DNA from 3 places in the Amycolatopsis sp. SB7-3 genome. Region 3 is predicted to be linked to each of the others. Evidence: riboswitches for the same ligand, from Rfam matches in the RefSeq annotation. Region 3 holds a riboswitch; each other region holds the start of a gene.
What was found. Region 3 has a riboswitch for S-adenosylmethionine ahead of AB8M46_RS39590 (aminotransferase class V-fold PLP-dependent enzyme). Riboswitches for the same ligand answer to the same signal wherever they lie in the genome.
Positions count from the first base shown of each region.

Region 1: another riboswitch for S-adenosylmethionine. It lies ahead of thrC (threonine synthase); the one in region 3 lies ahead of AB8M46_RS39590 (aminotransferase class V-fold PLP-dependent enzyme).
Region 2: another riboswitch for S-adenosylmethionine. It lies ahead of AB8M46_RS06155 (methionine ABC transporter ATP-binding protein); the one in region 3 lies ahead of AB8M46_RS39590 (aminotransferase class V-fold PLP-dependent enzyme).

Region 1 covers NZ_JBFPJQ010000006.1:27,188-37,215, forward strand. The annotation lists gene AB8M46_RS32790 (RecQ family ATP-dependent DNA helicase) at 1-820, opposite strand, end outside; gene nadD (nicotinate-nucleotide adenylyltransferase) at 982-1,614, shown strand; gene rsfS (ribosome silencing factor) at 1,637-2,041, shown strand; gene AB8M46_RS32805 (histidine phosphatase family protein) at 2,038-2,652, shown strand; gene octT (diglucosylglycerate octanoyltransferase) at 2,656-3,384, shown strand; gene AB8M46_RS32815 (DegV family protein) at 3,395-4,240, shown strand; gene AB8M46_RS32820 (ComEA family DNA-binding protein) at 4,386-5,108, shown strand; gene AB8M46_RS32825 (ComEC/Rec2 family competence protein) at 5,105-7,510, shown strand; gene thrC (threonine synthase) at 7,541-8,806, opposite strand; SAM riboswitch class I at 8,820-8,953, opposite strand; gene holA (DNA polymerase III subunit delta) at 9,089-10,028, shown strand, end outside.
Region 2 covers NZ_JBFPJQ010000001.1:1,264,337-1,274,364, reverse strand. The annotation lists gene AB8M46_RS06170 (DUF222 domain-containing protein) at 1-584, opposite strand, end outside; gene AB8M46_RS06165 (GNAT family N-acetyltransferase) at 732-1,313, opposite strand; gene rsmA (16S rRNA (adenine(1518)-N(6)/adenine(1519)-N(6))-dimethyltransferase RsmA) at 1,354-2,190, shown strand; SAM riboswitch class I at 2,438-2,528, shown strand; gene AB8M46_RS06155 (methionine ABC transporter ATP-binding protein) at 2,742-3,752, shown strand; gene AB8M46_RS06150 (4-(cytidine 5'-diphospho)-2-C-methyl-D-erythritol kinase) at 3,875-4,840, shown strand; gene AB8M46_RS06145 (ABC-F family ATP-binding cassette domain-containing protein) at 4,908-6,680, shown strand; gene AB8M46_RS06140 (fatty acyl-AMP ligase) at 6,732-8,423, shown strand; gene AB8M46_RS06135 (DivIVA domain-containing protein) at 8,484-8,813, opposite strand; gene AB8M46_RS06130 (DivIVA domain-containing protein) at 8,813-9,172, opposite strand; gene pth (aminoacyl-tRNA hydrolase) at 9,332-9,928, opposite strand; gene AB8M46_RS06120 (50S ribosomal protein L25/general stress protein Ctc) at 9,939-10,028, opposite strand, start outside.
Region 3 covers NZ_JBFPJQ010000011.1:53,310-63,337, forward strand. The annotation lists gene ileS (isoleucine--tRNA ligase) at 1-2,164, shown strand, start outside; gene AB8M46_RS39570 (penicillin-binding transpeptidase domain-containing protein) at 2,376-3,971, shown strand; gene AB8M46_RS39575 (ArsR/SmtB family transcription factor) at 4,015-4,698, shown strand; gene AB8M46_RS39580 (potassium/proton antiporter) at 4,811-6,289, shown strand; gene AB8M46_RS39585 (M23 family metallopeptidase) at 6,421-7,104, shown strand; SAM riboswitch class IV at 7,233-7,347, shown strand; gene AB8M46_RS39590 (aminotransferase class V-fold PLP-dependent enzyme) at 7,380-8,723, shown strand; gene AB8M46_RS39595 (hypothetical protein) at 8,743-9,027, shown strand; gene AB8M46_RS39600 (hypothetical protein) at 9,151-9,330, shown strand; gene lspA (signal peptidase II) at 9,355-9,918, shown strand; gene AB8M46_RS39610 (RluA family pseudouridine synthase) at 9,915-10,028, shown strand, end outside.

The sequences.
Region 1 (10,028 bases), on a different contig from region 3:
CCGGATAGCCGCGTTCGGTCAGCAGGCCCGCCACGTCGTGGGCGGCGGCGACGGTGAGCGTGTAGATGATGCCGGAGCCCGGCAGTTCCTCCAGATGCTCGGCCAGCCAGGCGAGCCGGGCCTGCGACGTCGGAAGCTTGGCCACCGAGAGGTGCAGGCTTTCGCGGTCCAGGCTGCCCCGCAGGACGAGGGTGTCGCCCCCGTTGCCGATGCCGAGCTGTTCGGCGACGTCGGTCGCCACGCGGTCGTTCGCGGTCGCGGTGGTGGCGAGCACCGGGACGCCGTCGGGCAGGTCCTTCAGCAGCGTCCGCAACCGCCGGTAGTCCGGCCGGAAGTCGTGCCCCCAGTCCGAGATGCAGTGCGCCTCGTCGACCACGAGCAGGCCGGCGCTCGCGGTCAGCTTCGGCAGGACGGTGTCCCGGAAGTCCGGGTTGTTGAGCCGTTCCGGGCTGACCAGCAGGACGTCGACCTCGCCCGCCGCGATCGCGGCCTGGACCTGATCCCACTCCTGCGGGTTCGCGGAGTTCATCGTCGCCGCGTGGATGCCCGCCCTCGCCGCCGCGGAGATCTGGTTGCGCATCAGCGCGAGCAGCGGCGAGATGATCACGGTCGGGCCGTTGCCCCGCTCCCGCAGCAACGCGGTGGCCAGGAAGTACACCGCGGACTTGCCCCAGCCGGTGCGCTGCACGACGAGCGCGCGACGGCGGTGCGCGACCAGCGCCTCGATGGCCGTCCACTGGTCGTCACGCAGCCGGGCGCCCTCGCCCGCCAACGACTGGAGGAGGGTCTCGGCGCGATCCCGGAGAGTCGATGTGTCCACGTCCCCACCTCTACCCCATGCCACCGACGAAGTCGCGACCGGGAAGTCGTGAACGGGCCGTTCATCCATGGAACCGACTGTAATGTGATCTAGATCACGCCTGGTCGGCGGGTCCGGCGACCCGAGCGTGAAGCCTCGCGCGCTGTATAGGCTCACGACCCATGTCACCACGCAGGATCGGGGTCATGGGCGGCACGTTCGACCCCATTCACCACGGGCACCTCGTCGCGGCCAGTGAGGTCCAGTCGCGGTTCGCGCTCGACGAGGTCATCTTCGTGCCCACCGGTCAGCCGTGGCAGAAGTCCGACAGGGTGGTCACCCGTGCCGAGGACCGCTATCTGATGACGGTGATCGCGACGGCGTCCAACCCCGTCTTCTCGGTCAGCCGTGTCGACATCGACCGCGTCGGGCAGACCTACACTGTCGACACCCTGCGCGACCTGCGCGCGGAATACCCGGAAGACCAGCTGTTCTTCATCACCGGCGCGGACGCGCTCGAACAGATCCTCACCTGGCGCAACGCCGACGAGCTGTTCGACCTCGCGCATTTCATCGGCGTCACCAGGCCGGGTTACCGCCTCAACTCGCAGCATCTGCCGAGCGGGAAGGTGAGCCTGGTCGAGGTGACCGCGATGGCGATCTCGTCCACCGCGTGCCGTGAACGGGTCGAAGGCGGGGAGCCCGTCTGGTACCTCGTCCCCGACGGCGTGGTGCGCTACATCGCCAAAAAGGACCTCTATCGCAAAGACCGTGGTTCCCCACCGGGTACCCTCGTCGGGCGCACCCGCGAGTAAAGCCATCTGTTTGAGGAGAACTGTGACAGCCACGTCCGAGGCACGAGAGCTGGCCGTAGCGGCCGCCCATGCGGCGGCGGACAAGAAGGCGAGCGACGTGGTCGTGCTGGACGTGTCCGACCAGCTTGTCATCACCGACGCCTTCGTCATCGCGTCCGCGCCCAACGAACGCCAGGTCGGCGCCATCGTCGACAACGTCGAGGAGCAGCTGCGGCTCAACGGGCACAAGCCCGTCCGCCGCGAAGGCGCCCGCGAAGGCCGCTGGGTTCTGCTGGACTACGTCGACGTCGTCATCCACGTCCAGCACCAGGAGGAGCGCTCCTTCTACGGTCTCGAGCGGCTCTGGAAGGACTGCCCGCGGATCGAGGTCGAAGGTTTGGAGACACCCGCCGAGGAGGACCCCGCCGACGCGCAAGGCGCCTCGTGAGCCCGCGGCGGCTGGTGCTCTGGCGCCACGGCGAGACCGATTACAACGCGGCGGGCCGGATGCAGGGGCATCTGGACTCCGCGCTGACCCAGGTCGGCTGGAACCAGGCCAGGTTCGCCGTTCCCGCGCTCGCCCGGTTCTCCCCGGATCTGGTGATCGCGTCGGATCTGCGCCGGGCCACCGACACGGCCACGGTGCTCACCGAGGCCATCGGCGTCCCGCTGCGCATCGACAAGCGCCTGCGGGAAACCCATCTGGGTGAATGGCAGGGCTTCACCGGCCAGCAGGTCGACGAGGCGTATCCCGGCGAACGTGCCCGCTGGCGCGTCGACGCGACCTGGGCGCCGCCCGGCGGCGAGTCACGGGTCGACGTCGCCGAGCGCGCGCTCGAGGTCGTCGCGGACCTGGATCAGGCCAATTCCGACGCGGGCGACGCGGTACTGCTGGCCACGCACGGCGGCCTGATCATCGCGCTGACCGCGAAACTGCTCGGCCTGCCGGTCGAGTCGTGGCCGTCGCTGGGCGGGATCGCGAACTGCCACTGGGTCGAGCTGACCAGGCGCGACGGCAACTGGCGCCTGGCCGCCTACAACGCGGGAATCACCGGCTGATCCATGGCCCCGCGCCTGCTCGTGTTCGGCGATTCCCTCAGTTTCCACGGTCCGGACGGCCCGCACGCCGCCGACGACGCGCGCCTGTGGCCCAACGTCGCCGCCGAAGCACTCGGTGGTGGTGGCGTGGACCTCGTCGCCGGGTTCGGCTGGACCGCCCGTGACGCCTGGTGGTCGCTGATCGGCGACCCGCGGGTCTGGGCGGATCTCCATCACGTCGACGCCGTCGTCCTGGCCGTCGGGAGTATGGACACGCTGCCCTCGCCGCTGCCCACGTACCTGCGCACCGGACTGCGGTACCTGCGGCCCGACCCGCTGCGGCGAGTGGCGCGCAAGGCGTATCTCGCCGCCCAGCCGCGGCTCGCGATCGCATTTCGAGGACGTCCGGCGGTCCTGCCGTCGAAGCTCACCGTCCAGTACCTCGACACCGCCGTCGGGGCCTTACGGGCGCTGCGACCGGACCTGCCGGTCTTCGGCATCCTGCCGTCGGTCCACCGGTCCGACGCCTACGGTCGCGTGCACACCGCCCGCGCCGGTGCCGCGGCCGCGATCGCCGCATGGGGTCGTCGCGCGGACGTCCCGCTGCTGGATCTCGGAGCCGTCGTCGGCGACCACGTGCTGAGCGGACGGGGCAATCCGGACGGGATGCACTGGGGGTGGGAAGGACATGCCGCCGTCGGCGCGGAAATGGCCCGCCTGATGGCCCCGGTGCTCCGCCCCTCGGCAACGTAGGCTGGCTGCCGTGTCGGTCGCCGTAGTCACGGATTCCACCGCCCACCTGCCGGAAGGCTTCGCCGAACGGAACGGGATCCGGGTGGTCCCGCTGCATGTCCTCGTGGACGGCGTCGTCTTCCTCGACGGCGTCGAGATGGGGCCCGCGGCCCTGGCAGAGGCGCTCGGCAAACGCAGCCTGGTGACGACCTCCCGGCCGACCCCCGCCGAGTTCGTCAAGGAGTTCCGGGCAGCGCTGGCCGAGGGCGCGGACGCCGTCGTGTCGGTCCACCTGTCCCGGGAGCTGTCGGGGACCTGGGAGGCGGCGGTGCTCGCGGCCCAGGAGGTCGGACCGGACAAGGTGCGCGTGGTCGATTCGCGCAGCACCGCGATGGGACTCGGGTTCGCCGCCTTGCGCGCGGCGGGCGCCGCCGCGGAGGGAGCGGATCCGGCCGAGGTGGAGGCGGCCGCGGTCGACGCGGTGAGCCGCTCGGAGACGCTGTTCGCCGTCGAGACCCTCGAATACCTGCGCCGCGGCGGGCGGATCGGCCCCGCGGCCGCCCTGCTCGGCACGGCGCTCGCGGTGAAACCGGTGCTCCACATGTCCGATGGCCGGATCCAGCCCCTGGAAAAGGTGAGGACGATGAATCGCGCGGTGGCGCGGCTGGTCGAACTCGCCGTGAAGGCGGCCGAAGGCGGGCTCGCCGATATCGCCGTCCACCATCTGGCTTCGCCCGAGCGCGCCGTCGAGCTGGCCAACCGGCTCGAGGAGTCCATCGACTGCCCGGAAGGGTGCGTGGTCTCGGAAATCGGCGCCGTCATCGGGGCCCACACCGGACCCGGTGTGCTCGGTGTGGTGATCCAGCGCGCGGGTTAGGGAACCCGCCAGCGTCCCATACGGTCCCGACGGAAAACGGTGATCCGGCCTCGGCCGCGGCCGAGTTGTCCACAACACCCCACTTGTCCACAGCCTCGGGATTCTCCACTGCCGCCCGCCGTCCCCGCTCCGTAGCGTCGTTCACGTGTTCGACCAAACCGCCCGGTCACCGGGTCCCTCCGTCAACGCCAGGCTGGCGTGGCTGGCCGCACAGCTGTCGTCGCCCACCCAGGGCCCGCCCGCGGGCAGGCTCGCACGCCGCTGGGTGCCCGCCCGGTTCACGGCGGACGGGATTCCGGTGAACCGGCGGTGGTTCGCCGTGGTGGCCGTGCTGATCGCGGTGGCCGTGATCGTGGCCGGAGCGATCGCCTTGTTCGGACACCGGCCAGGGGCGGAGACCGTGCCGCCCCTGCCGTCGGCGAAGGCCGCCGGAGACGTCCCCGCCGCGGCGGGCAAGGCGCCTCTGGTGGTCAGCGTCGTCGGCCGGGTACTCAGACCCGGCCTGGTCACGATCCCTCCGGGCGCACGGGTCGCCGATGCCCTCACGGCGGCCGGTGGGGCACAGCCCGGAACGGATCTGACCGGAGTGAATCTGGCCCGGCGGCTCACCGACGGTGAGCAGGTGGCCGTCGGTGTCCCCGTCCCGGCCGCGGCCGGAACGGCGGCACCGGCGGGGAAGCTCGACCTGAACACGGCCACGGCCGAGCAACTCGACACGCTGCCCGGGGTCGGCGAGGTGATGGCGAAACGCATCATCGACTGGCGGTCCGGGCACGGCGGGTTCACCACCGTCGAGCAACTCCGTGACGTAGAAGGGATCGGCGAAAGCAAGTATAGAAAATTCCGGGAATTGGTGTCCGTCGGATGAACCCGTCCGCCGATCCGTCCGAAGTGGACACCGCGTCGTGGCGAGGTCAGGACCTGCGGCTGTTACCGGCCGCGGCGACGGCCTGGCTCGGCACTCTTTCCGGACTTCTCGCCGGCTGGTGGATCACGATGCTCTGCGGTGCGGCCGCCGTGGTGCTCGCGATCCTCGCCGGTGTCCGTGCCCGCCGGACGGCGTCCCGGTGGGTGGCGGGCCTGGGTGCCCTGGCGGTCCTCGGCGTGCTCGCCGCCGGCCCGGTGGCGCTGCGGATCCGGGCCGCCGAGCACGACGACCTCCGTGCCGCCGCCGCACGGGGGAGCGACGCCACCACGAGGGTGGTGGTCACCGAGCGGCCACGTCCGGTCCGCGGTGCCGGATACGCCGATCGCCGGGCGGGCACCCGCCTGGTGGTCATCGCCGCGACGGTGGACGCCGCGGTGACGGGTGAGCGGGCGGTGGATTCGGCCGGCCGGATCCTCCTGCTCGCTCCCGCCGAGGGGTGGAAGGACCTGCTGCCCGGGCAGCAGGTCACCGCCTCCGGGCGGCTCGCACCGGCGAAGGGGGCCGAACTGACGGTCGCGGTCCTCTCGGTGCGAGGCCCGCCGTCGGACGCCGGACCGGCGCCCTGGTGGCAGCGAGCCGCGGAATCGCTGCGCACCGGGCTCCGGGACCTGTGCGCCGTCCTCCCGGAGGAAGAGGCCGGTCTCGTGCCCGGACTGGTCGTGGGGGACACGAGCACGCTCTCCCCGAGGGTGGAACACGAGTTCACCGACTCCGGCATGTCCCACCTGATGGCCGTGAGCGGTGGGAACGTGGCGATCGTCTGTGGCTCGATCCTGCTCCTGCTGAGAGTGCTCCGGGTCGGGCCGCGGACTTCCGCCACCGCGGCCGCCGTGGGGCTGGCCGGGTTCGTGGTCCTCGCCGGGCCCGCGCCCAGCGTGCTCCGCGCCGGGGTGATGGGGGCGGTCGGGCTGCTGGCGCTGGCATTGGGGCGCCGGGGTTCGGCGCTGCCCGCGCTGGCGTTCGCGGTGGCCGGGCTCGTGGTGGCCGATCCGGCGATGGCCGCCGACTTCGGGTTCGCGCTGTCGGTGCTCGCCACGGCCGGGCTCGTACTGCTGGCGCCGAAATGGGCGGAGTGGCTGGTCGGACGCGGTGTTCCGGCCGGTTACGCCGAGGGGCTGGCCATCCCGCTGGCCGCGTTCGTGATGACGGCGCCGGTCATCGCGGGCATGGCGGGATCGGTCAGTCTCGTCTCGGTGCTGACCAACGTGCTCGCCGCGCCGGTGGTCGCCCCGGCCACCGTGTTCGGCGTGCTCGCCACCGCCGTCGGACCGTGGTGGCCGTCGGCGGGCCGGCTGCTGGTCCGCTTGACCGAACCCGAGGCGAGCTGGCTCATCACCGTGGCCCGTCACGGTGCCCGGGCGCCGGGAGCCGTCGTGGACTGGCCGGATGGCTGGTGGGGCGGGCTTTTGGCGGCCGGACTGCTCGCCGTGCTGCTCGTCGTCATCCGGTTGCGGCACGGGCGGATCCTGCTGGCGATCGCGTTGGCCACCGGGTTGGTCGTCTTCGTACCGGTGCGGGTGCTGGCACCGGCGTGGCCACCGCCGGCGTGGAACGCCGTCGCCTGTGACGTCGGACAGGGCGATGCCGTCGTCCTCGCCACAGGTGAGCAGGGGAGGGCGGTCCTGGTCGACACCGGGCCAGAACTGGGACCGGTGGACGAATGCCTGAGCAGGCTCGGCGTGGACCGCGTGCCGCTGATCGTGCTGAGTCATCTGCACGCCGACCACATCGGCGGTCTCGGATCCGTTTTCGAGGGCCGGTCGGTCGGAGCGGTCGCCGTCGGCCCGGGACGGGCTCCGGCCTGGGCGTGGCAGCAGGTCGCGGACGAGACGGCGTGGCGCGGGATTCCCTTGCTGGAGCTGGAGATCGGACAACGGCTGGAATGGCAGGCGTTGTCACTCGACGTACTGGGGCCGCGTTATGTCACCCGGCGCTCGGTCCGTGAACAGGACGGCACGGTGATCAACAACGGTTCGGTCGTCCTGCGCGCCGGGACCCCGGCGGGCCGGTTGCTGCTGACAGGCGACATCGAGCTCGCCGCACAGTCCGACCTGATGGCCGAGGGTGCCGATCTGCGTGCCGAGATCCTGAAGGTCCCGCATCACGGAAGTCGTTACACAGCACCGGACTTCCTCAACGCCGTCGCACCGCGGGCCGCGTTGGTGAGCGTCGGTGCCGGAAACACCTACGGTCATCCGAACAAGTCCACTTTGGACAGCCTGGTGGCCGTCGGCGCGTCGGTCGCCAGGACGGACACGGACGGCGACACCGCGGTGGTCGCGGACGGGCGAGGCCTCGCCCTGGTACGCCGGGGTGAGCCCCGCGGCCCGCCTCGTTCCTGAGGTGGGCCGCGGGAACTGAGATGGCCGAGCTTAGATACCCAGAGCTTCGCGGACTGCGTCGGCCGAGGCGCTGACGGTGGCCTTCGGGCCGATCTTGTCCTCGACGGCGTCGAGGGTCTTGAGGCCGTCACCGGTGATCAGCAGGACGATCTCCTCGTCCGGGTTGAGCTTGCCGGTCTCGATGAGCTTCTTGGCCGTCGCGACGGTCACGCCACCCGCGGTCTCGGTGAAGATGCCCTCGGTGCGGGCGAGCAGCCGGATGCCCTCGACTACCTCTTCGTCGGTGACGTCTTCGATCGCGCCACCGGTGCGGTTGACCACGTCGAGGACGTAGGGGCCGTCGGCCGGGTTCCCGATCGCCAGCGACCGGGCGATCGTGTCCGGCTTGACCGGCTGGACGACGTCGTGACCGGCGCGGAAGGCCGCCGAGACGGGGGAGCAGCCGGTGGCCTGCGCGCCGAACACCTTGTACGGCGTCTCGTCGACGAGGCCGAGCTGACCGAACTCGCGGAAACCCTTGTCCACCTTGGTGAGCTGGGAACCGGAGGCGATCGGCACCACGATCTGGGAGGGAAGCCGCCAGCCGAGCTGTTCGGCGACCTCGAAGGCCAGCGTCTTGGAGCCTTCCGAGTAGTAGGGCCGGACGTTCACGTTGACGAACGCCCAGCTCTCCTGCTCGGCGGCGAGCTGGGTGGCGAGCCGGTTCACGTCGTCGTAGTTGCCGTCGACCGCGATCAGGTCGCCGTCGTACACGGCGGTGGTGAGGATCTTGGCGCGTTCGAGGGTCTTCGGGATCAGCACGACCGACCGCCAGCCCGCGCGGGCCGCCGCGGCGGCGACGGCGTTGGCCAGGTTGCCGGTCGACGGACAGGCCAGCACGTCGAATCCGAATTCGCGGGCGGCGGCCAGCGCGACGGCGACCACGCGGTCCTTGAACGAGTGGGTGGGGTTCCCGGTGTCGTCCTTGACCCAGACCTTCTTGACACCCAAGGCTTTCGCGAGCCTGTCGGCCTGGATGAGCCGGGTGGCGCCGGGTTCGGTGTTGGGGATTTCTTCGACATTCGACGGAACGGGAAGGAGCTTCTTGTAGCGCCAGATGTTCTTCGGTCCGGCTTCGATGTCCTCGCGGCGCACGCGGCCGAAGTCGTAGGCGACCTCGAGCGGCGAGAAGTCCTCGGCGGAAACGAATTCGGGGGCGAGCGGCTGCCGGTGTCCCTCTTCCTTCGACACCAGTTCGACTGCCGGTCCGAGATCCGGGGTCTTGGTGGTGGAGGTCGTGCCGAGGGTTGCGGTCATCACGAGGTTCCTTTCCTCATCTGCCCCGCCGGTGGCGGGCCGGAATTGGCACCGTGTTCGTCAGCTACCCCGCGATCGCGGGATGACAGGCTGACGCCGGTTGCCGGGGCTTCATCGGGCCGTTCCCTCTGCCCCTCTGGATGAGCGGTATTCGATTGTCGGCACGCGCGTCAGCGCGTCGCCTCGCCAACACCGTACGACATGAGCCTCAGGTGGGGCCACCGTGCCCGGAACACATCACCGGACAAAGCACACGAGAGGACGAGTGGCAGGATCGTCACCGTGACGACGCAAGCTTCCGCCCCATCGCCGCTGGTCCTGGTTCTCGGTGAGGAAGAGCTGCTGATCGAACGTGCGGTCCGCAGTGCTTCGGACGCGGCCAAAGCGGCCGATCCGACGGCGGATCTCACCCGGATCCGGGTGTCGGACCTCACAGTCCCGGCGCTCGCGGAAATGGTCAGCCCTTCGCTGTTCGCCGAGGGCAGGGTGATCGTCCTCGAATCCGCGCACGACATCTCGCAGGAGCTCGCCGACGGGGTGATGGCCTACGTCAAGGCGCCCGCCGACGGCATCGTGCTCGTCGTCGTGCACAGCGGAGGCGGCCGGAGCAAGGCCGCGAAAGGGCTTCCAGCCGCCTTGAAGAAGGCGGGCGCGGAGGTCGTCGAATGCCCGAAGCTGACCAAGGCCGCCGAGCGGGAATCCTTTGTCCGCAACGAGGTCCGCCGGGTCGGCGGGAAGATCGACGGTGCGGCCGTGCTCGCGTTGATCGACGCCGTCGGCTCGGATCTGCGCGAGCTGTCGTCGGCGGCGACCCAGCTCGTCGCGGACGCCGGCGGGGCGGTCGACGAGCAGGCCGTCCGGCGCTACCACCGTGGCCGCGCGGACGTGAACGGTTTCGCCGTCGCCGAGAAGGCCGTCGCCGGTGACAAGGCGGCGGCGCTGGAGTCGCTGCGCTGGGCGATGCAGCTGGGCGTACCGCACGTGCTGGTCGCGGACGCGCTCGCCGACGCCGTCCGCACGATCGCGCGAGTGTCCGGCGCCGGTCGCGGCAACCCGAATCAGATGGCGGGCGAGCTGGGGATGCCGCCCTGGAAGGTGCGCAAGGCGCAGGGGCAGGCCCGCGGCTGGGGGCAGGACGGTCTGGCCACCGCGATGCGCGTGGTCGCCCGGCTCAACGCCGAGGTCAAGGGCGTGGCGGCCAACCCGGAGTACGCCTTGGAGC
Region 2 (10,028 bases), on a different contig from region 3:
CGGCCGGTCCGTTTCTGGCGCAACCAGAATTCGCTTCGTTGACGTTTCGGCTCGGGATCGTCTTTGGGCTTCCCATCCGGATCGTGTCGTGCGAGCAGGTCGGTGCCCACCATGGTGACGTCGCGCGGTCTTGCGACAGCCGCGAGTTCGACCAGGCCCTTTTCGGCGTCAAGCCGCTCGTCCGCGTCGAGGTGGTCCGGCAGCCTCTTCATGACGGTGACGATCCGGTCGATACCCGCCTCGGCCAACGCGCCGGTACTGGCCGACTCGCCGGTCAACGGCGCGACGGGGTCGATCGACGTGCCGTCGCGCGCCCGTCTCGAATTGAGCGCGAGCGCTCTGCTTGCCACTTTCTGAGCCTCTGCTCGAGGCACTCGAGCCACATGCTCGTAGAAGGCGGCGATCGAGTTGTATCCGTAGAGGTCTCGGACCCCACGTGCCTCGATCTCGGCCAGGATCTGGCCGACTTCGGCGAACAGACGTCGCCCTTCGCGTAGCCGTGTCTGCAACTCGTCGAGGAGCAGTTCGGCGTCGCCTTCCGGCAGGTTGAGCGGGAAGGCCTTGGGAGTATTTGTGCTGGTCATCCCTCGATTGTCGAGGCAGATTCGAACGAATGCACGGTATCGATCGGGTGGATGATCATTACGCTCCGGCTGCGCTGACCTGCGCCGATCACACGGGAGTGGGATACGTGTCAGTTCGAAAACGCCATACGGATGGTGGGGGCGGGATCACGGCTCGGCGCTCAACTGGTTCATCCGGTCCCACTCCTCCCGGAGCACCCCATAGACGACCGCGTCATGCACGCCTCCGGACCAGCGTCGAGCGCGTCGGAACCGGCCTTCCTCGACGAATCCCAGCCGCTGCCCGACGGCGATCATCCCCGGGTTCCCCGAGAACGTGGCGAAGTCCAGGCGGAGCGTGTCGGTGCGAGCGAACAAATAGGTCGTCCACAGGCGTAAGGCCTCAGTGCCGTACCCGCCGCCCCAGTACCGCTCGTCGTAGATCACCAAGCCCATCCGCCGCCAGTCGGTCTGCCTGCTTTCCCAGTACCAGCTGACCCTGCCGATCAAGCCGCCGTCCTTCAGATCGCATACGGCGAGGCTGGTGCGGGGATCGGAGGGCTCGGCCGTGGGCGTGGTGAGTTCGCGTGCCGTCGAGTCGGCCGCTGCCGCGGTCGGGGTGCCGAAGTATGGCCCGTTCGTTTCGTGCCAGGGCCGCGTGGGATCGAGTAGGTCGCGAAGCGGTCGAAGGTCACTCGGCGTCCAGTCGCGCAGCCGGACTTTCTCGCCTTCGAGTACGACGTCGTCCACCGGCCAATAGTGGCCCACCGGGGCTAGTTACGATCGTCGGGTGACTGAACTGCTCGGTCCTGCGGAGATCAGGGCGCTGGCGGCCGAGCTGGACGTACGTCCGACTAAGAAGCTCGGCCAGAACTTCGTGCACGATCCCAATACGGTGCGACGCATCGTCGACCTCTCGGGGGTAGGCGAAGGCGACGTCGTGTTGGAGGTCGGGCCAGGCCTCGGCTCCTTGACGCTCGGACTGCTCGCGACCGGCGCCGAGGTCGTCGCGGTCGAAATCGATCCTGTGCTGGCGGGGCGATTGCCGAATACCGCCGCCGAACGGGGCGGAGCCGAACGATTGACGGTCGTCGGCGCGGACGCGTTGCGGATCACGGCGGACGACCTGCCCGCGAGTCCGACGGCGCTCGTCGCGAATTTGCCGTACAACGTTGCGGTTCCGGTCGTGCTTCACCTGCTGGCCGAGCTGCCGTCGCTGACCAGTGGCCTCGTGATGGTCCAGACCGAAGTGGCGGACCGGATGGCGGCCGGTCCAGGGAGCCGGACTTACGGCGTCCCCAGCGTCAAGCTCGCGTGGTACGGAAAGGCGCGCAAGGTCGCCGCGGTGCCTCGCGCGGTGTTCTGGCCCGTTCCGAACGTGGACTCCGCACTGGTCGCTTTCGAGCGGGGTGAGGTGGTCTCGTCCGTGGACCGCGAGCGATTGTTCGCGGTGGTCGACGCCGCCTTCTCCCAGCGGCGGAAGACCTTGCGCGCCGCGTTGGCGTCATGGGCCGGTTCCGCCGAACGCGCGGGGGCGCTGCTCGAGAAGGCGGGTATCGATCCCAAGACGCGCGGTGAGCAGTTGGATGTCCACCAGTTCGCGCGGATCGCCGCAGCCGCGGGTTGACCGCCTGCTAGGGATGTGACCGGCACCGCGCGAACGCCCCTCGGCCCAGGTCAGCACGAGTGCGTAAGTCTTCCTCTCGATCTGTATGAGCCGGCATTGTCTTAGCAGGTAGCACGCCTGGGGCAGGCCGAAGGCGCCCGCCTTTGTTCCAATATATGGACAGCGCATCCTGTATGATGGACGCGACCAGACGTGTGATCTGCGCCTACGCGCTTGCTTTCATCCAGTGGGATCGGTTTTACTCAGTGAGCCATCCCGAGCGACTGAGAGACCTGGCTCGCCGAAGTCGCAGCAACCACCCTCCACAGGGCAGGTGCTACAGCCAGGACCGATGGAGGCTGTGCCTAATGAACAGGGTCACCCACCCGCTCCTGCTGACCAGGCGACGTGTCGTCGATGAAGGTCGCCGCACGGTAAGTGCGTGTCGACGCTCCACCGTTACTGCCTGAGTCCTTCTCCCTTACCTCTGAAAACCGTCCGTTTCCGGACGGTCACTCGGTGACGGTCGGCGCGCTCGAAAGAAGCAGCGCCCCATTCGCATGGAGCCTCTCGTGATCACTGTCGAAAACCTGTCCAAATCCTTTCCCCTCAACGGAAATCCCGTCGTCGCGCTGCGCGATGTGAGCGTGGACATCCAGGCGGGCTCGCTGTTCGGAGTCGTCGGCCCGGCCGGCTCCGGCAAGTCGACCCTCGCTCGTTGCATCGGTCTTCAGGAGCGCCCCGACCGCGGCGTCGTCCGCCTCGACGGCCTCAACACCGGGACCCTCGACGGACGCCGCCTGCGCGAGATCCGGCGGCAGGTCGGTGTCGTGAGCACCAAACCGGAATTGCTCGCTGAGCGCACCATCGCCGGCAACATCGCTTCCCCGCTCGAACAGCTCGGTCTCGACGGGCCGCAGCGCCGCAACCGGGTCGGCAACCTGCTCGACCTGGTCGGTCTCACCCCTCGGGCGGGGCAGCGGCCGGGCGACCTGTCCGAAGGGCAGCTGCGTCGAGTCGCCATCGCCAAAGCGCTGGCCGCCGGGCCGTCCGTGCTCTTGGCCGACGACCCGACCGCCGGTGTGCAGTCCGAGGAGACCGGCGCGGTCCTGACCGTGCTCGACCGGGCCCGTGCCGAGCTCGGAGTCACCGTGCTGCTCACCACTCCCGACGCCGGCGTGGTTCGCCGTGTCTGCGACGACGTCGCGGTTCTGGAGGCTGGGGCGATCATCGAACGCGGGACCGTGCTCGACCTGGTCTCCGACCCGAACAGCCGGACCGCGCAGGCGCTGCTTCCCGCGATCGAGACCGGGCGGGCGCAGGCCTCGAAGTACGACCGGGCTGTGGACGTCGTGCTCGTCGGCTTCGCTTCGGTCGGTGCGCTCCTCCCGGAGGCCGCCGGTCGCTTCGACGTCGAACTCGCCACCATCGGCGGCGGCCTGACCCGGATCGGCGACACGCCGGTGGGCCGGTTCCGTCTCGGTGTGCGGGGTGAGCGCGCGGACGCCGCGCTCGCCTGGATCGCCGAACGCGGCGGCCACGTGACCCACCCGGTCCGCGGACCGCAGGGTGTCGCTGCCTGATTCCTCCACGAACGGGCCGCTCAGGACGAAATCCGTCCGGGGCGGCCCGTTCGTGTCCGACTCGTCCTGTTCTCTTTTCTCCTGGTGACAGCGCAAGTGGGAAGGCCACGTAGGCTTGACGGGTGCTCGCCGTCGTACCGCCCCCAGTAACCGTCAGGGTTCCCGCCAAGGTCAACCTGCACCTGTCGGTCGGTGACGTACGCCCGGACGGCTACCACGAGCTGGTGACCGTGTTCCAGGCGCTTTCCTTGACCGACGAGGTGACCGTCGCGGTCACCGAAGATCCCGGTGTCGAGGTCTACGGCGAAGGCGAAGGCTCCGTACCTACGGGGGCCAACAACCTCGCCTGGAAGGCGGCGCAGGCGCTGGCGGCACATGTCGGCAAGGCGGACGGCGAGTCCAAGGTCAGGGTCGTACTGCGCAAAGGCATCCCGGTGGCAGGTGGGATGGCCGGTGGTAGCGCCGACGCGGCCGCGACCCTGGTGGGGCTCGCGTCGCTTTGGAAGCTCGACATCTCCCGAGACGAACTGGCGGGTATCGCCGCGAAGCTCGGCAGTGACGTCCCGTTCGCGCTCTACGGCGGGACCGCGTTGGGCACCGGCCGGGGTGAGCAGCTGGTGCCGGTCTTGTCGCGGCACACCTTCCATTGGGTCCTGGCCTTCGACCAGCGAGGTCTTTCGACGCCGAGGGTGTTCGGCGAGCTGGACAAGTTGCGTGAAGAGGGCAGCCCGCCGCGGATCGGTTCGCACACCCCGGTGGTCGAGGCGCTGGCGTCCGGCGACCCGCGGCAGCTGGCGCTGCTTCTCGGCAATGACCTTCAGGCGGCCGCCGTCTCGTTGCGGCCGGGGCTGCGTCGCACCTTGCGGGCCGGGGTCAACGCGGGTGCGCTCGCCGGCACCGTCTCCGGCTCCGGACCGACCTGTGCCTTTCTGTGCGCGGATGCCCAATCGGCCGTCGAGGTCGCCGCGGAGCTGTCCGGCGCGGGTGTCTGCCGCACGGTACGCGTCGCGCACGGGCCGGTGCCCGGAGCGCGGCTGGTCGGCGGCGATGACGCTCCGCGGCCGTCTCCGCCGCGGGTGCACGCGTGAGGGTGTCCGAAATAGACATCGACTAATTCGTTGTGGTGCAAGCTTTTCGGAAAGGATCGGCTGAGGCATGGCCAACTTGGTCAACCTGGAGTCGGTGAGCAAGTCCTTCGGGGTGCGCCCGCTGCTCGACGGTGTTTCGCTCGGTGTGGCGGAGGGGCAGCGTATCGGTGTCGTCGGTCTCAACGGGGGTGGGAAGACGACGCTGCTGGAGGTGCTCGCGGGGATCAGCGAGCCGGATACGGGACGGGTCAGTCAGGTCCGTGGCTTGCGGATGGCCGTGGTCACCCAGCGGACCGAGCTGCCCGCCGGCAGCACTGTCGGCGATGTCGTGCTGGAACGTTACGGCGCGGAACACGAGTGGGCCGCTGACGCGCGTGTCCGGTCCATTATGGACGGTCTGGGGATCACCGCTCTCGGCGTCGAAAAGGAAACCGCGAACCTGTCCGGTGGCGAACGCCGCCGGGTGGCGCTGGCGGCCGCTCTCACCGGTGAACTGGACCTCGTGGTCCTCGACGAGCCGACCAACCACCTGGACGTCGAAGGCGTCCGCTGGCTCGCGGATCACCTGCTGAACCGCAAGATCGCGGTCGTGGTCGTCACGCACGACCGGTGGTTCCTCGACACGGTTGCGAGCCTGACCTGGGAGGTCACCAACGGCCGCGTCGAGCAGTACGAAGGCGGGTACGCGGACTGGATCTTCGCGCGGGCCGAACGGGCGCGACTGGCGGCGACCGCCGAGGAGAAGCGGCAGAACCTGGCGCGTAAGGAGCTCGCGTGGCTGCGTCGCGGCCCGCAGGCCAGGACCTCGAAGCCGCGTTACCGCGTAGAGGCGGCTGAGGCGCTGATCTCCGATGTGCCGGAGCCGCGTGATTCGGTCGAGTTGCAGGCGTTCGCGCGTCGGCGGCTGGGCAAGACCGTGCTGGAGATCGAGGACGCCACGTTGACCGTCGGCGACCGCACCCTGCTCGATCACGTCACCTGGCGGATCGGCCCCGGCGACCGGGTCGGTCTCGTCGGCGTCAACGGGTCGGGCAAGACCACGCTCCTCAAGCTGCTCGGCGGCGACAAGGAACCCGAGACGGGGCGACGTATCCAGGGCAAGACGGTCAGCCTCGCGCACCTGCGGCAGGAACTCGACGACCTGCCGGGTGATCTGCGCGTGCTGCAGGCGATCGAAGAGGTGTCCGGCCGGGTCGTGTTCGGCAAGCAGGAGCTCACGGCTTCGCAGCTCGCCGAGAAGCTGGGGTTCCCCGCAGCGAGGCAGTGGACGCCGGTCGAGGACCTTTCCGGTGGAGAACGACGCCGTCTGCAGCTGTGCCGGCTTCTGATGGCCGAGCCCAACGTGTTGTTGCTCGACGAGCCGACGAACGATCTCGACATCGACACTTTGCAGCAGCTCGAAGACCTGCTGGATTCCTGGCCGGGCAGCCTCGTCGTCGTCTCGCACGACCGGTACCTGGTGGAACGCGTCTGCGACACGATCGTGGCCCTGTTCGGGGACGGGCAGGTGACCCACTTGCCCGGCGGCATCGAGGAGTACCTGGACCGGCGCGCCAAGAGCCTCGACAAGGCCGGTAGTGACCGGAAGGCGGGCAACGCGCAGGCCGCCGCACCCAAGAAGAGCGCCGCGGAGCAGCGTGCGGCGCAAAAGGAGCTGTCCCGTCTCGAACGCAAGCTCGACCAGCTGCACGCGAAGGAAGAGAAGCTGCATGCGGCGCTTCTCGCCGCGGCGACCGATCCGACGAAGCTCATCGAGCTGAACACCGAACTGAAGGCTGTCGAAACGGAAAAAGAGGAGGTCGAAGCTAAGTGGCTCGAGACCTCCGAAGCGATCGAATGAGTTCACGCGACGGCGCGCGGGTCTTCCAGCGCGGACAGTAGTGTGACGCGCATGAGTCGGTTCGTGGACACGCTCGTCGCCACCGCGGCGGGGCGAGGTCAGCAGCGGGGAATGGTCACCGGGGAGCCCAAGGAGCCGGTTCGGCGGACCTGGGCCGAGATCCACGAGCAGGCCAAACGGGTCGCCGGGGGTCTGGTGGCGGCCGGGCTGGAGCCCGGCAAAGCGGTCGCGGTCCTGGCGGCGGCGCCGTCGCTGATCGCGCCGACGGTTCAAGCGGTTTGGCTCGCCGGCGGCAGCGTGACGATGCTGCACCAGCCGACGCAGCGCACCGACCTCGCGGAATGGGCCGAGGACACCGTTCGCGTGCTGCGGATGATCGGTTCCGGCCTGGTTCTGCTCGGTGAGCCGTTCGACCAGCTGGCGCCGGTGCTCACCGAGCACGGCATCGCCTTCCAGGTCATCACCGAGCTGCTCGAAGCGGAACCGTTGGCGGAGCCCGTGCCGACGGCCGAATCCGATACGGCGCTCCTGCAACTGACCAGCGGGTCGACGGCCGACCCGAAGGCCGTTCAGATCACCTACGGAAACCTGTATTCGAACGTCAAGGCGATGGTCGATCGGGCCGAGTTCGATTTCGACGTCGACGTGATGGTCTCGTGGCTGCCCACCTTCCACGACATGGGGATGGTCGGCTTCCTGACGGTCCCGATGACCTTCGGTGTCGAGCTCGTCAAGATCACGCCGCTCGAGTTCCTGTCCGGACCGTTGATCTGGCCGCAGCTGATCAGCAAGTACAACGGCACGACCACGGCCGCGCCGAATTTCGCGTACGCGATCGTGGGCAGGCGGATGGCCCGCGTCGAGGACGACAACGCGTACGACCTCTCGAAGCTTCGGATCGCGTTGAACGGCGCCGAGCCGATCGACGAAACGGCCGTGCAGACGTTCGTTGATGCAGGGGCGCGCTTCAAGATGCCCGCCGAATGCGTCTTCCCGGCGTACGGCATGGCGGAGGCGACTCTCGCGGTTTCGTTCGCGCCGTTGTTCACCGGCTTGACGCTGGACGTCGTCGAGGCCGACGCGCTCGAGACGGATAACCGCGCGGTGCCGGTCCCCGAGGGCGACCCGCGCCGCGGGACCGACGAGGTCCGGTCCTTCGCCGTGCTCGGGCCACCGCTCGACGGGCTCGAGGCTGAGATCGTCGACGACAAGGGAACCGTGCTCGGGGAACGCCAGGTCGGGGAGATCCGCCTGCGGGGCGAGGCCGTGACGCCGGGGTACCTGACCATGGACGGTCCGCTCGCGACCCAGGACGAGGACGGCTGGCTGCTCACCGGCGACCTCGGTTACCTGGTCGACGGCATGATCGTGATCTGCGGGCGCCGTAAGGACGTCATCATCATGGGCGGCCGGAACCTGTATCCGACCGACATCGAACGAGCGGCGACTTCGGTCGAAGGGGTGCGCGCGGGGAACGCCGTGGCCGTGCGGCTCGACGCCGGCAGCCGACGGGAACGGTTCGCGGTCGTCGTCGAATCGAAACTCGCCGGGGACCCGGAAACGGAGAAGGCGCTGGCGAAGGAGGTCGCGGCCAAGGTGCGTGGCGCCGTCGACATGCGGCCTTTCGCTGTTGTGGTGCTCCCTGCGGGGAGCCTGCCGAAGACACCCTCGGGCAAGGTGAAGCGGGCCGCGACCGCCGTTCAGTTCGCGGACAAGATCGCCAAGAACGCGGCGACCAGCTGAGACGAAAGGGCCGGGTCCGCGAGTATCGCGGCCCGGCCCTTTCGCGGCACCTCCCGTGGGTCAGCGGCGTCGCCACAATGGCTTGCGGTTATGGGTGTGCTCCAGTGCGGGCGCTATGTAGTAGCCGGAAGACTGGGACAACCCGGCCAACGTCCCCTCGACGTCTCGCAGGAACGCGTCGACGGCTGCCGGGTCGTAGCCTCGTTTCGAGAGCGGCGCTTTGGCGAACGCCACGTTGTGGACGTCCGAAACCGACAGGTCGTCGTCGCCGTCGAGAGTCGCCGCGACCCGTTCGAGGAAGGCGTCGACCGCAGGTTCGTGGTAGCCACGCGCACCGATCGGCGCCCTGTCGAACTGCCGGGTTCTGGCCTCGAACGCGGTGACGGGCACTAGCGCTCCCGGAGGGTCTCGATGGGACCGCGGTCCGGAACGGCGCGTTCGGCGGTGGCTTCGTCTTCTCCTCGGGCGCCGGGCACGTGGAGTGCGTGCTGGCCGGTGCGGTGGGCGAGTTGCCCCTCGACCTTGTCGAGGAAATCGTCGACTTCGCGTTCGTCGTAGCCGCGCTTCCCGATCAACGGACGCGAGAACATGACGTGGTGGACCTCGGCGGCCGTCAGGTCGTCCCGGTCCGAGAGCGTGTCGGCGATCCGTTCCAGGAACGCGTCGACCTCGTGTTTGGCGTATCCGCGCCGCCCGATCGGGGCGTTCGGGAAAGTGGCGCCGGTGATGTCTTCGGCCGTAAACGACATGAAACTCTCTCCGGTTTCGGTGGGGAATGCGATCTCCGCATTCCGTCCTAACGGGTTTGAGAGTTCCCCGGAAGAGCTCGCCCTATTCCACGACTCGATCAGGGGCGTGGTGAAACGCCTTCGAGTGACGAGGCGTAACGCACCGCCATGTGAGCGGGTTCACCCAGCGTGGAAGGTGTTCTGGGCCGCCGCGAGACCAGTGCTGATAAGCGCTTCAACGGCGTCGGCGCAACGATCGATCTCGAAAGCGAGCTCTTTGCGTTCGACCGTCGAGAAGTCTTTCAGCACGAAATCGGCCGGATCCTGCCGCCCCGGAGGCCTGCCGACACCGAAACGGACACGGTAGTAATCCTTCGTGCCCAGGGATTTGGTGATCGAGCGGAGACCGTTGTGGCCGTTGTCGCCGCCGCCCAGCTTCATCTTGATCGCGCCGAAGTCGACGTCCAGCTCGTCGTGGACGACCACGACACCGGCCGGGGGGATCTTGTAGAACCGGGCTGCGCCCACGACCGGGCCGCCCGAGAGGTTCATGTACGAACGCGGCTTGGCCAAAACCACCCGCTGGCCCGCTAGCCTGCCTTCGAGGATTTCGGCGCCGCTCTTGTGCGCTTTGAACTTGCCGCCGACGCGGCCGGCCAGTTCGTCGAGCACCATGAAGCCGACGTTGTGCCTGTTGCCCGCGTATTGGGGGCCGGGATTGCCGAGGCCGGCGAGCAGGATCTGCTCGCCGGCCCCGGGAAGTACTGCTTCGGTCACACCGGTGACTTTATTCGGCGTCCTCGGCGGGGGTCTCCGCAGCCTCGGCCTCTTCGCCCTCGAGCGAGGACTCGGACGGCGCCTCGTTCACGGCGACGAC
Region 3 (10,028 bases):
CGGCACCGGTGTCGTCCACATCGCGCCCGCCTACGGTGAAGAGGACAAGGTCGTCACCGACGCGGCGGGCATCGTCCCGGTCACGCCGGTGGACGCGCAGGGCAAGTTCGACGCGACCGTCTCGGACTACGCGGGCCAGCAGGTGTTCGACGCGAACCCGAACATCATCAAGGACCTCAAGAACGGCACCGGTTCGGCCGGCCGTCAGGGCGCGGTGCTGCTGCGCCACGAGACCTACGAGCACCCGTACCCGCACTGCTGGCGCTGCCGGAACCCGCTGATCTACCGCGCCGTCTCGTCGTGGTTCGTCGCGGTGACCGAGTTCAAGGACCGGATGGTCGAGCTGAACCAGCAGATCACCTGGTACCCGGAGAACGTCAAGGACGGCCAGTTCGGCAAGTGGCTGGAGAACGCCCGCGACTGGTCGGTCTCCCGCAACCGGTACTTCGGCACGCCGATCCCGGTCTGGCAGTCGGACGACCCGGCGTACCCGCGCACGGACGTCTACGGCTCGCTCGACGAGATCGAGCGCGATTTCGGCGTGCGGCTGGAGAACCTGCACCGGCCGTTCATCGACGAGCTGACCCGGCCCAACCCGGACGACCCGACCGGGAAGTCCACCATGCGCCGGATCGAGGACGTGCTGGACGTCTGGTTCGACTCGGGTTCGATGCCGTACGCGCAGGTGCACTACCCGTTCGAGAACACCGAGTGGTTCGAGCACCACTACCCGGGCGACTTCATCGTCGAGTACATCGGGCAGACGCGCGGCTGGTTCTACGTCCTGCACGTGCTGGCGACCGCGCTGTTCGACCGGCCGGCGTTCCGCACCTGCATCTCGCACGGCATCGTGCTCGGCTCGGACGGCCAGAAGATGTCCAAGTCGCTGCGCAACTACCCGGACGTCAACGAGGTCTTCGACCGCGACGGCTCCGACGCGATGCGCTGGTACCTGATGGCGAGCCCGATCCTGCGCGGCGGGAACCTGGTCGTCACCGACAAGGGCATCCGCGACGCCGTCCGCCAGGCCGTGCTGCCGCTGTGGAACTCGTACTACTTCCTCGCGCTCTACGCGAACGCCGAGGGCGTGGAAGGCCAGTGGCGCACGGATTCGAAGCACATCCTCGACCGGTACGTGCTGGCGAAGACGCACGAACTGGTGACCGACGTCGAGCACGCGCTCGACACCTACGACGTCGCCGGTGCCTGCTCGACCGTCCGCGACTTCCTCGAGGTGCTGACGAACTGGTACGTGCGCCGGTCGCGCGACCGGTTCTGGGCGGGCGAGCAGGACGCGATCGACACCCTGCACACCGTGTTGGAGGTGACCTCGCGGGTGGTGGCGCCGCTGCTGCCGCTGACCACAGAGGTCGTCTGGCGTGGGCTGACGGGCGGCCGTTCGGTGCACCTGACCGACTGGCCGAACGCGCTCGACCTGCCCGCCGACGCGGCGCTGGTGACGGCGATGGACCGGGTGCGCCAGGTGGCGTCTTCGGCGCTGTCGCTGCGGAAGTCGAACAAGCTGCGCGTGCGGCTGCCGCTGGCCAAGCTGGTCGTCGCCGCGCACGAGGCCGACTCGCTGCGCGACTTCACCGACATCCTGCGCGACGAGGTCAACGTCAAATCCGTCGAGCTGACCACGGACGTCGCCGCGCACGGCGGTTTCGAGGTCGCGGTGAACGCCCGTGCTGCCGGACCTCGGCTGGGCAAGGACGTCCAGACGGTGATCAAGGCCGTCAAGGCCGGTGAGTGGACGACGTCCGAGAGCGGCGCCGTCGTGGCGGCCGGGATCGAGCTCGTCGAAGGCGAGTACGACCGGCGTCTGGTCGCCAAGGGCGGCGGAGCGGCCGCGGAACTGCCGGGCGGGGCCGGGCTGGTCCTGCTCGACACCGAGGTGACTGACGAGCTGGCGGCCGAGGGCCTGGCCCGCGACCTGGTGCGGGTCGTGCAGCAGGCCCGCCGTGACGCCGGGCTCGACGTCGCCGACCGCATCGCGCTGACGGTGGACGCGCCGGAGGACGTGGTCACGGCCGCGAAGACGCACGAGGAGTTCATCGCTTCGGAGACGCTGGCGACTTCGGTGGCGTACGGCGCCGTCGCCGACGGCTCGGCCGGGACTGTCGGTGAGGGCACGAAGGTGACCGTGGCGGTCACCAAGGCCTGACCCTCGCGAGCGCTATGAAAGGTCCTTTCCTTGCAAAATTTGCGAGGAAAGGACCTTTCATTGCATTCCGGGGCGGGTCTCGATCACCGGGATCACGAAACGGATTCGGAACCGTCGCTTTCTCGCCGTCGCCCCGCCTTGCGCGGGGGAAATCGGCAGGCTGGCGCCCGGGGGCGCGCGAGGGTGCGTCGTATGGGGGGAGAGCGAATCCATGAGTCCTGCCCGGAAAAGAGGGATCCTGATCGGCGCCGCGCTGGCGGTGGTCGCCATCGTGGTGGCCGGGGTGGTGCTGCTGGTCAGGGAGGACCGGGCGCCCGCGGCTTCCGGGCCGGGCGACGCCACCGAGAGCGAGCAGGAGAGCCCGGCGCAGGTCGCCGGCCGGTTCCTGCGGCTGTTCGACATGGGTGACCTGAACACCGCCCCGGTCGACGATCCGGCGGCGGCCACGACGGCCCTGTCCGGAACGCGCGCGGCGCTCAACGGGGCGTCGGTCAGGACGTCGCTCGGCGAGGTCCCGACGACGCCGGGCAACGCGACCATGACGTCGGCCACCTTCCACGTCGCGTGGACGTTCCCGGGCAACAGCGTCTGGAAGTACGAGGGCAAGCTCGAACTGGTGCGCAACGCCGGGAAATGGGTGGTCCGCTGGGCGATGTCGGTGATCCACCCGAAGCTCGAAGCCGGGCAGAAGCTGTCCGTCGCCCCCGTTTCGGCCAAGCCGGTCGTGGCCGACCGGGACGGCAAGGCGCTTGTCGGCGGTGACGCGACGGGTGTCGCGCCGATCCTGCAGGGAGCGCTGTCCAAGGTCGCCGCGGGGGAGAGCAGCGGCACCGGAGCGACCGTCACCGTGTCCCGCGTCGACGTCTCCGGCAAACCGGTCGAGACGCTCTTCGGGCAGGCCGCCGAGACCGACAAACCGCTGGTTTCGACCTTGAGCGTGGCGTCCCAGAACGCCGCTCAGAAGGCCGTCGACGGCTTCGGGGGACCGGCGATCATCGTCGCGATGAAGACCTCGGGCGAACTCCTGGCGGTCGCGCAGAACGGCGCCGCCGGAAACCAGCCGAAGGCGCTCAACGGCCTGTACTCGCCGGGTTCGGCCTTCAAGATCGCCACGGCGACCGCGGCGCTGCAGCAGGGCGGGGTCTCCGCCGACTCCCCGGTGGCGTGCCCGGGCAGCGAGCAGATCGGGACCCGCACGCTCAAGAACGACAACGGGTTCGATCTGGGGACCGTCTCGCTGAAGACGGCGTTCGCCGCGTCGTGCAACACGACCTTCGGACGGCTCGCCGGGCAGTTGCCCGCGGACGGCCTCGCGAAGGCCGCGAGCCAGCTCGGCCTCAACGCCGACTTCGAAATCCCGGGACTGTCGACGGAGGCCGGGAAGGTGGAGCCGTCGGGCAGCGGTGACGAGCAGGTCGAGGCCGGGATCGGCCAGGGCAGGGTGCAGGTCAGCCCGCTGGGCGCGGCGCTGATGGCCGCGACGGTCGCGACGGGGAAACCGGTCGTGCCGAAGCTGTGGCAGGGGCTGGAGACCAAGGTCAACGCCGGGTACCAGGCCCCGCCGTCCGGGGTGCTGAACCAGGTCCGCGCGATGATGCGCGAGGTCTGCACGACCGGGACCGCGAAAGCGCTGAAAGGCAGCGGGGCCGTCTTCGGCAAGACCGGCACGGCGCAGTACGGCTCGGGCGCGGACGCCAACGGCTGGTTCGTCGGCTACCGCGGCGACGTCGCGTTCGCCGTCATGCTCGAAGGTTCCAACGACTCCAGGCCCGCGGTCCAGCTGGCGGCGAAGTTCCTGGCGGGCTGACGCTTCGGCCGCCGCCGAACCGTGTGTCTTCTACGGTGAAGGCATGGAAACGATCGCACTGGCCGAGGTCGCGGCCGTGCTCGCCGATCCGAGCCGCGCGTCGATGTGCCTCGCGCTGCTCGACGGGCGCGCCTGGACGGTGACCGAGCTGGCGGGTGCGGCCGAGGTGGCCGCGTCGACGGCGAGCGAGCACGTGACGAAGCTGACCGACGCCGGGTTCGTCGTGCGGGTCAAGCAGGGGAGGCACAGTTACGTCCGGATAGCCGACCCCCGGGTGGCGGAGCTGATCGAGCATTTGGCCCAGCACGCCGAACATCGGCCGGTGAAGGGACTGCGGTCTTCCGTGCGGGTGAAACGCCTCGAGTTCGCCAGGACCTGCTACGACCACCTCGCCGGGACGGTCGGTGTCGCGCTGCGCGACGGGATGCTCGCCACCGGGCTGATCGACGACGCCGGCGGATTGACGCTGACCAGGCGCGGGCGCGAGGTGCTCGACACGCTCGGGGTGGAGATCGACGGTGGTCGCCGTCCGATGCTGCGCGACTGTCTGGATTGGACAGTGCGCCGTGATCATTTGGCGGGCCGGGTCGCCGCGGCGTTACTGTCTCACGGGGTGAGCGCCGGCTGGTTGTCCCGTGAGGGCAACCGCGCGGTGAAAGTCCTTCCCGCGGCGGAAGAACCGTTCGCGGAACTCGGTGTCGACCTGGTGGCCCTGCGCAGTCCGTAGTGGACAGTCTGTAACACAGGTTATCCGGACGCTTTTCCACCGGTACACGAACGTGTGACGATCACCGCCTCACTATTCTGGAGCCCTCACGGCGACCGGAACGGGAGGCGACATGGAGCAGCTCCCGCTCATCCTCGGCACCGGCGGTGCGGTGCTCCTCGTCGCCGTGATCGCCGTCCGGGTGTCGATCCGCGTCGGCCTCCCGTCGCTGCTGCTGTACCTGGGGATGGGTGTCCTGCTCGGCGAAGCCGGGTTCGGCATCCAGTACGACAACCCCGAGCTCACCCAGTCGCTCGGCCTCGCCGCGCTGGTGATGATCCTGTCCGAAGGTGGCCTCACCACCCGGTGGACGGCCGTGAAACCCTCGCTGGGCATCGGAATCGCACTGTCCACAGTGGCCGTCGCGGTGAGCATCGCGGTCACCGGCGCGGCTTTGCACTGGCTGCTGGGCCTGGACTGGCGGATGGCGTTGCTGTGGGGCGCGGTCCTCGCCTCGACCGACGCCGCGGCGGTCTTCTCCGTGCTGAGATCGGCGGGCATCGGGAAACGGCTCGTGGGCGCGCTGGAGATCGAGTCCGGGATCAACGACGCCCCGGCCTACATCGCGGTCGTCGTCCTCGCCGAGGGCGCGACCGTCGACTGGTCGCTGCCGCTGCTGGTGGTCTACGAACTCGCCGCCGGGTTGGTGATCGGCCTGGCCTTCGGCTGGGGCGGGGCGTTCGCGCTGCGCCGGGCGGCGCTGCCCGCCACCGGTCTGTACCCGCTGGCCACCGTCGCGGTGTGCGTCGTGGCGTACTCCAGCGGGCAGCTCGCTCACGCGTCGGGCTTGCTCGCCACCTACGTCGCGGCCCTGGTGCTGGGGAATTCGAAGCTGCCGCACCGGTCGGACACGCTTTCCTTCGCCGAAGGGCTCGGCTGGCTCGCGCAGATCGGCCTGTTCGTGCTTCTCGGTCTGTTCGCCTCGCCGGGCAGGATCTTCGAGAGCCTGGTCCAGGGCCTGGTCGCGGGCGCGGTCGTGTTGCTGCTGGCGCGGCCGTTGTCGGTGCTCCTGTCGGCGCTGCCGTTCAAGATCCCCTGGCGGGAACAGGTGTTCCTGTCCTGGGCCGGGTTGCGCGGCGCGGTCCCGATCGTGCTCGCGCTGATCCCGCTGTCGTCCGGGGTGCCCGGCGCACAGGAGCTGGTCGACGCGGTGTTCGTGCTGGTCATCGTGCTGACGCTGCTCCAAGGGGCGACGTTGACCCCGCTCGCGCGAGCGCTCGGGCTGGCCCAGCACGCCGAAGCGCACGAGATCGACGTCGACTCCGCGCCGCTCGACGAAATGGGCGCGGAACTCCTGCAGGTCCGGATCAACACCGGCTCGAAGATGCACGGCGTCTACCTGGCCGAACTGCGGCTGCCGGTGGGGGCGACGATCAGCCTCCTCGTCCGCGACGGCACGGGCTTCACGCCGAACAAGAACACGCGGCTTCAGGAACGCGACCAGTTACTCGTCGTGACCACCGCTGAAGCCCGTGACACGGCCGAACGACGCCTGCGAGCCGTCGACCGCGCCGGCCGTCTGGCCAGGTGGAAGGGCGAATCCGGCCAGTAGGTCACGAACCGGCACCAGCTGTTCGTCGGTTGATCTCAGAAAATTCTTCCCTTTCGTACTCCTTTTGGATTACTTTCCCGGCAATCGACTCCATCGAATGGGTGAGTGTCACGGGGTAAGGAGTACGCAAGGTGACGAAACTTCCTGTGCGGTTCGCCGGTCTGGGGGCCGCGGTGGCACTCGTCGGAGTGGCTCTCTCCGCTCCGACGGCCACGGCGGCCGGTGCCTTTCCCGCGTTCGGGCTGCCCTTCGAGACGGGCCAATCGGTCTACTCGGCGGGGATCCACTCGGACAACGGGAACTCCGGCGTGAAGAACGCCATCGACTTCAGCCCCGGCGACAGCACCGTTCGCGCCCCGCTGGCGGGCACTGTCCGGATCCAGCACTGCTCCGGCGGCGACTGGGTGACCGTCGACCACGACGGCGGCTGGCGCACCGGGTACTACCACATGGAGAACATTTCGGTCACCGACGGCCAGCAGGTCGTCCCCGGCGACGCCCTCGGCCGGACCGGCAACGCGCTGCCCTGCGGTGGCAGCAGCACCGGCGCCCACGTGCACTTCACCTTGTGGACCCTGCCCACGGCCGCCGCGCAGGGCGGCGACTCGCGCGACTTCGGGGTCGGCGCCGGCAACTGGAACGGCAAGTCCTACGACGAGGTCTCGACCACGGTCGCCGAGGCCTACGGCGAGGCGGTCGACGGCAAGACCTTCGGCGGCTGGCGGTTCACCGCGGGGACCGATCAGTACTCGGGTACCGCGACCGAGCTCTCCTCCCGCGCGACCATCGGACTGCCCGGCCGATTCCGGGTCTGACCTGCCGTTGCCCGGCGCGGCGCGGCGCCGGGCAGCGGTGTTTCCCGCTCGCGGGACACGTGAGCGGCGTCTCAAGATGCGGACGAGGGCTGGCTCGATCGCCCGCCCATCCGCTAACTTCGTCCGTAGGTCACGAGTGTCAGCGTCAAGCCCCGGCTAGCTGACCGGCAACCCTCCTACCGCGGTGGGGTGCCCCGGGTGAGGACCTGGCTCGTCGCGTGGTGCGACGGGCAAGCGCGGGATCCTCGTCGGGTCCCCTGGCCCGGAGGATGACGATGACTCTCGCTCTCGAACGCACCAGCACCCCTGCTGAAACCGTTGCCACGCACGAAATCCCGACGGTCGCGGGTGCCGGTCTGCGGGTTCCGCTGGTCACCGGCGGCGACATCGGTTACGCCAACCTCGACCACGCGGCGAGCGCACCCTGTCTGGACAAGGTGCGGGCCGCGGTCGACGAGTTCCTGCCCTGGTACGCCAGCGTGCACCGCGGGGCCGGGTTCGCCTCGCAGGTCTCCACCAAGCTCTACGAGCGGACGCGCGGAATCCTGCGGAACTTCGTCGACGCGCGATCGACCGACACCGTCGTGTTCACCCGCAACACCACCGATTCCTTCAACCTTCTCGCCCGCAGCCTGCCGAAGCACACGTCGGTCGTCGTGTTCGACACCGAGCACCACGCCGCGCTGCTGCCGTGGAAGGGGCCGAACGTCCGCCGGGTCGAGACGCCGCGCACCCGGCTCGCCGCGGTGTCCGCTGTGGACGAAGCGCTCGCGGACTGCCCGCAGGGGCCGCGGCTGGTCGTGCTCACCGGCGCGTCCAACGTGACCGGCGAACTGTTGCCGGTCAAGGAGATCGCGGCCGTCGCGCGGCGGCACGGCGCCCGGATCGCACTCGACGCGGCGCAGCTCGCGCCGCACCGGAAGATCTCGGTGCGCGAACTGGACGTCGACTACGTCGCGTTGTCGGGCCACAAGCTGTACGCACCTTTCGGCGCCGGCGCGCTGATCGGCCGCGCGGACTGGCTGCGCGCGGCCCAGCCGTACCTCGCCGGCGGCGGCGCGACGAAGCTCGTCAGCCATGACTCCGTGGTCTGGAATTCCGGACCTGAGCGGCACGAAGCCGGTTCTCCCAACACTGTCGGCGTCTACGCGCTCGGTGTCGCCTGCGAGACGCTGGCCGCGAACTGGGACGGCATCGTCGCCCACGAAGAGGAACTGCTGGCGCGGCTGCGTCGTGGTCTCGCCGCCATTCCCGGCTTCGCCGAATTGCGGCTGTTCGACGCTCCGGTCGACCGCGTCGGCACGCTCAGCTTCGTCGTCGACGGGTTCGAACCCGGCTGGCTCGCCGCGGTCCTGTCCGCGGAGTACGGCATCGGCGTGCGGGACGGCGCGTTCTGCGCGCACGTGGCGACCAAACGGCTGATCGCCGTCGCCGGTTCGACGGGCCAGCAGGCCGTGCGCGTGAGCCTCGGCCTCGGCAGCACCACCGAACACGTGGACCGGATCGTCCTGGCGCTGCGCCAGATCGTCGCCCGCGGCGCGCGCTGGCAGTACGAGAAGCCGGAAGGCCGCTGGGTGCCGGAAAACGATCCGCGCGAACTGCCCCCGTTCTGCGCCTGAGCCACTACCCTCACCCCGCATGGGGAACGAGCGACCGCGTTACTGGTTTCCGCTGGCATTGCTGGGATTCGCCCAGCTGGCCGTGGTGGCCCTGTCCGTCGGCTCGCACCGGTCCGAAGGGTGGTTCGCCTACGTGCCTCACGGGGACGGCGGCATGTTCGGCCCCGTCCAGAGCGCGGGGACGCCCCTGACCGCGGTTTCGGCCGGCGCCATCGGCAGGATGGACAACTGGCTGTTCGCCGTGTTCGCGGTCTACCTCGGCACGGTGTTGTTCTATGCCCTTCGGACGAAGACCATGCGGTAATGGAAGGTCGCCGCGATCGCGCTCGGCGGTCTGGTCGCCATCGCGCTGGCCGACCTGGTCGGTTACTGGGAATTCGACCTCGACGGCGACACCCGGAGCGCGATCCTGCTGACGATCGGCCTGGTGCTGCTGGCCTGGCTGGAACGCAGCGTGCTGGTGCTGGTCGTCGCCGCGGCCTTCGTGCTCTGCGCGGTCGTGCCCGCGCACGGACAGCTCGCGCTGGTGCTGTCGTCGCTGGTGGCGCTCGCCGGGGCGTTCGCGGCCCTGCTGAGCAGGCCGAAGACGGCCGCCGAGGAGGCCTGAACACGCTCAGTGGACAATGGGGGAGTGAGTACAGAGCCCGAAACCGCGCCGCCATCGCCGCCGCTGCCCAAGAAGCGCGTCGCCGTGGTGTTCGTCGTCGCCGCGGTGCTGTGGGGGATCGACCTCCTCACCAAGCAGATCGCCGTGTCCACGCTGGAGGGCAAGCAGCCGGTCGAGTTCCTCGGCGGGCTCGTGTACTTCCAGCTGGTGCGCAACCCCGGTGCCGCCTTCTCGATGGCGACCGGGCTGACCTGGGTGCTCGCGCTGGTCGCGATCGCCGTCGTGATCGCCATCGTCTGGCTGTCGCGGCGGCTGCGGTCGGTCGGCTGGGCGATCGGCCTCGGCCTGGTGCTGGCCGGCGCGCTCGGCAACCTGACCGACCGGATCTTCCGCGCCCCCGGCCCGCTGCAGGGGCACGTGGTCGACATGATCTCCGCCTTCGCGCCGAACGGGCAGGGCTGGGCGATCTTCAACGTCGCCGACTCCGCGATCTGCGTCGGCGGCGTGCTCATCGTGATCCTTTCCTTGCTGGGCAAGGACTACGACGGAACATCCACAAAGGACAAGAAGAAGGCGGCGACCGAATGAGCGCGCGCATGCTGCCCGTCCCCGACGGGCTCGACGGAATGCGCGTCGACGCGGGGCTGGCGAAGCTGCTGGGACTTTCCCGCACCGTCGTGGCGGAACTGGCCGAATCC